Regions from separate parts of the Psychrobacter sp. DAB_AL62B genome, predicted to be linked through region 2. Evidence: predicted binding sites of a transcription regulator. Region 2 holds the regulator's gene; the other holds the start of a gene.
What was found. The regulator PhoB, encoded in region 2, activates phosphate uptake and scavenging genes when phosphate is short. The targets are predictions, from matches to a motif close to TGTCATNAANCTGTCATAA.
Positions count from the first base shown of each region.

Region 1 (3,434 bases), on a different contig from region 2:
AGAAGCGGGATGCATTTTTGCTAAGTTCGTACCCACTGTTTGAATCACTTCTTTACCGATGAACCAAAGACCAACGATAAGAGCAACACCAAAAGTTAGCATCACTGCTGGAGGTACTGCGGCTTCTGTGGCAATACTATTGGTACGGATAACATCCATAATCGCTGCAAAAGGACCAACAGCATTGGCAATATCGTTTGAGCCATGACTAAAGGCAAAAGCTGACGCGGTAAATACTTGCATCCAGCTAAACATAATAAACGTGGCTTTGGTCAAGTCTTCTTTATGCTTGCCACGGATACTTTTGGTATAAATAAAGGTCGCAAGCCACACTAGCGCCGATATCATCCCCATGATTAAAAAGCCTTGCAGCGTCGTCATACCATTATTGACGTTCTTCAGACCTTTAAAAATGACCAAAGAGGCCATGACCGCACCGCCTGCAGCCGCAATAATAGGTACCCATTTTTTAAGTGCTTTTAAGGTATCAAGGTTGCTGCGCTCGTTCTCAATCTCATAAAGCTCTTTGTAATAATCGGTCTCTAAATCTTCAACGACGCAATCATCATCTTTATAAATTTCTTGATCACGTAACATCGCTGAAGTATAAGCCAGTTGTTCTGATTCTGTCAGACCGTCCAAATACTCTTTATGATTGTGTTTTAGCGTCTTTTTATTGTCTTTAAGAGTCGCAATATGCGCCTCTGTTTTATCATTATACTCAATGATGTTTTTCTTAATCTGTCCATATAAAAGATAAGAAAATATGCCGCCTAGTAGCGGTGATATCACCCAAGAGATAGCGATAGTGCCAATCGTGCCCCAATTCACTGTAGATAACGCCATTTCAGTACCACCTAAAGTGATACCTAATACAATGGAGCTACCAACCACGCCGCCGATAATGGCATGAGTGGTCGAAACCGGCAGGCCTTTTTTAGTGGCAAACAACAGCCAAAATGCGGCAGCAATCAAAGCTGAAAGCATGACATAAATGAACTGGTTGGGTGTTACCGATAGACCATCTAAATCGACAATGCCGCTGCGAATGGTGTCGGTCACTTCACCGCCTGCCAGCACGGCGCCCGACACTTCAAATATCGCTGCTATACCGAGCGCTTGAGGGATCGTTAACGTCCCTGCACCCACTGAGGTACCAAAGGAGTTGGCGACATCATTACCACCAATATTGAATGCCATAAAGACACCAAAAGCAGTGGCGACAATAAATAGCGTCGTCTGCTGATGCATGGTGTAATCTAGACCCCACCACAAAAAGTAGCCGGTCATCGCAATAAGTAAAACACCAAAAAATAGATTAATTCTCATAGAACCGACTGCTTTCGTTGATCCTGTAGAGCTGCTGCTAATACCCATACGTCGATACGTCCTGCGTAAGCTGATTGAAATTATATGCGATTGATGACATTGCGATGCTATTAATGGATGATGGAATGTTTTTTACCATCCAAAACTATGATAGCGTGCGCGCAACGTGGTTCTTTATTATACGGTTTTGAATTGCTTTTTTTAAATACGCTATTAATACATTACCTTGGCGATTTTATAGGTTGCTTAAAACACACTTTGGTTTGACCATGCTTTGGTTTGAACACGACAAAAACATAAGATAAAAACCCATCATGCAAAATACTATAAAGCCGCAAGGGATATTGCCAAATCGTCCGATTAGAGCATCTTGCGGCTTAGGTATTTATAGTGATAGTGTTGTTGTGGTAAATTTGATTGTCATGAAAAAAACATTGATATTAAAAGATAAATTGATATTAAAGAATAAACAGTCAAGCGACCAAGCTATTTTAATAGATAGCAGCGCTCATTACGCGCCTATTATATTAAATATAGACGCATAATGCATGATGATATTACAAGATTTGTAACTGTACATCTGTGGTTTGAAAAATTTGCTCATTTAGTCAAAGAGCGTTGTTATATTTTAATCATTAATCAGCCTCGATATCCGCTTTACAACTAGTCCACAACTACTATGGGCATGAGCGAGCGCAGTAAATATCAGAGCCTTAGCGAGTAGAGAGTACCGCTGAGAGCTGCTCAATCGCATGGTCTAAAACGTCCAGACGCGCTTGACGCTTGTCGTTAGTCGCAATAACACACCAAGGCGCACTTTTGGTATCGGTACGTGCCAGCATATCAGCAGCAGATTGTACGTAATCTGACCAGTTCTCACGATTACGCCAATCATCGTCCGTTAATTTAAACTGTTTATGCGGTGTCTCTTCACGCGCTTCAAAACGTTTGAGTTGCTCTTGTTTATCGATAGCCAGCCAGTATTTGATAACCAAGGTACCTGACGCTGCCAAGTCTGCCTCAAAACGATTGATTTCATCGTAAGCGCGCTGCCACTCCTCATCAGTGGCAAAGCCCTCAATACGTTCAACCAATACACGTCCATACCACGTACGATCAAAGATAGCGATACGACTGATACGGTCTGTTTGCTCGTTTGGGAGTTTGGTCCAAAAGCGCCATAAATAAGGATGCTGTAGCTCATACAGCATGGGCGCGCTAATATTATAAATTTGATATTCACGTGGATCGAGCGGTGCCACCAGCCTTTTAATAGCGCCGCCCTTGCCAGCGGCATCCATACCTTCAAAAGCAAACACCACATGACGGCCCTTACGCGCGCGGAGTAATTCAGCGAGCTTTACTTGCTTGGCTTCAAGTTGTTGATGATAGTCTGATTTATCTATATATGAATCGGCTATTTCCGTCAATAATTTAGGTGGCTTTACATTCTCAAACTTAACAGGCTCAAACTTTGGTTGATCACTATGATTTTTCTCTACTTCACTGCTTTCTGCTTCACTGCTTTCTGCTTCACTGCTCGCCAATGCCATTTGCATAGCATGTAAGGCTTCATGACAAAAATGCATGGCGGCTTTTGATTTATCAGCACCATCAATAATGGTCCAATCACCTTGCTGGCGTAATAAGGTAGCTGCTACCTCATTAAACTGCGTCACTACTGCCGCGCTATGCCAATCAATCTGATACAAAAAACGTGGGTCTGTCTCATCATCGTTTAGCCTTGCCTGCAAGGTTTCGATATCTACATGAAACCAGCACTTCAGCAGCTTAGTATGATTCGCAGCAAGATCTTGCTCAAAGGCTTGCAGCTCAATCAGCTGTTGCTGCAAATAATCTTGCCACTTACCAATGGGTAACGCCTTAGTATTTATATTCGTATCTATATCAGCATCGGCACACTTTTTATTTTTTATCAATTTCTCATTATTTTTGCTATCTGAATGTGCCATACGCATCACGTTATATAGCAAATCGGCATACCAGTTGCCAAAATAAACCATCACATCACCGTAGCGCGGCATGGCTTTAGTATGCGCTTGCCAAATCGGCTGATGATCTAATGGGCAATCACCGATGATCGC
Region 1 is NZ_SAXC01000004.1:26,811-30,244, forward strand. Features, by position in the region: gene EPB74_RS07335 (inorganic phosphate transporter) at 1-1,377, opposite strand, end outside; gene EPB74_RS07340 (hypothetical protein) at 1,644-1,874, shown strand; gene EPB74_RS07345 (ATPase) at 2,043-3,434, opposite strand, start outside.
Region 1: EPB74_RS07335 (inorganic phosphate transporter) is a predicted target of PhoB. The motif match lies at 1,410-1,428, and genes of this name have one in related genera.

Region 2 (3,434 bases):
TGCAGGACATTATTATGCGCATTTAGAAGACTATGCTGACATCTCTCCCAATGACTGGGTCAATGCAGGCGATATCATCGGTTATGTTGGTGATAGTGGCAACGCCAAAGGCACGCCGCCGCATGTGCATTATGGGATTTATATTAATGGCAGCGCGGTAAACCCTTACCCACTTTTACAAAAAAATTAGGCTATTTGAAAAATTTATCAATCAAAATTAGGTCGTGTTGATTTATCAGAACTGTGTCCTAAACAACGCAAAAATTAACGACCAATTAGGCATCTTTACTAGATTTGAAACGCACTATTTATACCTATCAAGAAGGCCGTTTTGTCGTCAACTTATCGATGCAGATCGCACATGAGCAGCTGGAAACACCATGCTAAAGGTTGAGCCTACCCCTTCTACTGACTCAATTTGCAAGTTGGCCTCATGCTGATATAAGACGTGTTTTACAATCGCTAGTCCCAGTCCCGTACCGCCTGTGGCACGGCTACGACCTTTATCGATACGATAAAAGCGCTCAGTCAAACGCGCGATGTGCTCAGGGGCAATACCAATCCCATTATCTTCGACGGCAAACCGGCAGCCTTCTGCTGTCTTGGTCCAGCTAATAGCTATATTGCCGCCCTTTGGGGTGTATTTAACGGCATTAATCACCAGATTGGATAACGCACTATTTAGGTACATCTCTGAGCCTTGTAGCCCGTCATAAGTATCTATCTGCAAGTGAATGGTATGGCCATATTCTTGATTATAGGCTTGCGCATCATCATAAACATGCGTAAGCAGCTTGGTCATATCGATATAATTGAGCTCGTGCGTCTCTTCGATTTCAATTCGAGATAACAACAATAAGTCATTCACCACTCTATTCATACGAGCCGTCTGCTGGCTCATCAACTCAAAACCACGTCGCCAATGCGCTGGCATATCTGGCTGATCTGAGAAATTCTCTAGATAACCCATCATCACGGTCAATGGTGTACGTAACTCGTGCGAGACATTCGCCACAAAGTCGCGGCGCATTTCTTCCAAGTTATGCAAGCGCGTCACATCATAAATAATCAGTAGCTTTTCGTCACCAAAAGGCGTGAGCTCACACTTTAAATAGCGATTAGGATCTCGCCACGACACCATATGCACACCATCATGAACGCCATCGCCATCATTAGGCGTCGTGGCCGCTTGATAATATTGACGAAACTCAGGCACCCTAATAAAATCAAAGATGTGCTTGCCCTTATCAGCTGCTTGCAATAACAATAAATCTTCTGCCGCCTGATTCCACCACTCTAGACCATCATCGTCATTGAGCAAAATTACTGCATCTCGTAATGCTAGTAGAGCGCTTCTAATTTTTTTCAGCTGATCGGTTGTATTGTGCTGGGAGATTGGCTCTAATTTGCCTTGTTGATTATTTTCGGTCGGCATTATCATTCTCATCAATTAGATTTACTACTATTAGCTGCATTAGGTCAGCTTCTATTGTTATTCCATTTTCTATTAGATGGCACTTTTATAGTGAATTAGATGGATTCAACCAGACTAGAAAATCGATAACCCGTACCGCGTACCGTTTGGATCAACGTATTACAATCATAAGGGTGTAGTAATTTTCGTAAACGCCGAATATGTACATCAATGGTTCTATCTTCAATATAAACATTGCCGCCCCATACTTGATCTAGCAACTGTGCTCGCGTATAAGCACGCTCTGGATGACTCATAAAAAATGCCAATAAGCGATATTCTGTCGGACCCATATCGATAATTTTATCATCAACCATGAAACGCTGGCTTTTGGGGTCTAGGCTTAGCTTTCCTATTTCGATAGGCTTATCGCTACTGAGCGCACTACTACGACGCAATACCGCTTTGATTCTTGAGATTAATTCACGGGTAGAAAAAGGCTTGGTCATATAGTCATCAGCGCCAGCATCAAGGCCATGAACCTTACTGTCTTCTTCACTTTTGGCAGTCAACATAATGACTGGTATCTCAGCGAGCAGCGCATCATTTTTAAGCATACGGCAAAAATCGATACCACTTTTATCTCCGGGCAGCATCCAATCCAATAAAATCAGCGCCGGTCTGTGATCCACCACTTGCTGATGCGCCTCTGAGACGTCAGCTGCCTGTAAACTCTCAAATCCAGCCATCTCTAGCGTCATGACGAGCATCTCACGAATCGCAGGTTCATCTTCAACAATCAAAATTTGCTCATTATACATACGGCATTCTCAGTGTTAGAGGACAAAATCTAGCCTATCAAAAGGCGATAAACGCACGCGCTAGCTTCTTCCTATTAAACGAATTAATTATGACAGCTTGATGACATTTACTTTTAAAATTTTAATATTTGGCATCAAGTCTAATCGCTCAACTTACTTCTAATAAAAAGTTTAGCGGTCCATCATTGACGCTCGTAACTTGCATATTAGCGCCAAACTGACCCGTTGCAATAGCGGGATACTGAGTCTTTGCATAAGTAACCAGTTGTGCAAATAATACCTGTGCCGCATCAGGTGCCATCGCGCCGCCAAAATCAGGGCGACGACCTTTATCCGTTTTTGCCATCAAGGTAAATTGTGATACCAATAATAACCCGCCAGCCACTTGTTGGACATTTTTATCCAGTTTACCGGTTTTAGCCGGATCGTCATCATTTTCAAAGATACGATAAGTGAGGATTTTATCGACTAAGCGCTGCGCACTTTGTAGATTATCATCGTGACCCAAACCAATATATGCCAATACCCCATGCTGAATAGAGCCAACGCAGCAGTCATCAACGCTGACGCTGGCATGATTTACCCGCTGGATAAGTGCTCTCATTACTTACTTCCTTTAACGATTATGGTCATACAGTCAGCTGCCGACCATGATAAAATGTATTTATTTATGAATGTTACTATCTATTAATATCACTATCTATAAGTGTCACTGTCTATTATTTTCTAGCACCATTTTTTATTTTAATAATTGCTTTTTTATTTTCATCACTACTTTTTTAATCACTACTTTGGTCATCTATTATGAATGTATTTACTACCTTACAACAGTTTGTACCCCAACAAAAAATCAGCAAAGTGGCTGGACGCTTAGCCGCCAGCCGCCATCCTTGGGTCAAACGCGCTTTCATTCGTAGCTTTGCCAAAGCTTATGATGTTAGCTTAGATGAATATGAGCGTCAAAGTTTAAACGCTTATGAGAGCTTTAATGATTTTTTTACCCGTGAGCTACAAGACGATGCGCGCGCTATCGATACTACCATCAATGGTATCGTCAGTCCTGCTGATGGGATGATATCTCAGCTTGGGCAAATCAATGACCATAAGCTTCTGCAAGCCAAAGGTCGCGACTATGATATCGGGCAGCTATTGGCTAACAGCGCCGACGGCGATTATTTTGCTGATGGTAGCTTTGCCAC
Region 2 is NZ_SAXC01000010.1:35,838-39,271, forward strand. Features, by position in the region: gene EPB74_RS11530 (M23 family metallopeptidase) at 1-190, shown strand, start outside; gene phoR (phosphate regulon sensor histidine kinase PhoR) at 338-1,435, opposite strand; gene phoB (phosphate regulon transcriptional regulator PhoB) at 1,531-2,235, opposite strand; gene dtd (D-aminoacyl-tRNA deacylase) at 2,384-2,839, opposite strand; gene asd (archaetidylserine decarboxylase) at 3,040-3,434, shown strand, end outside.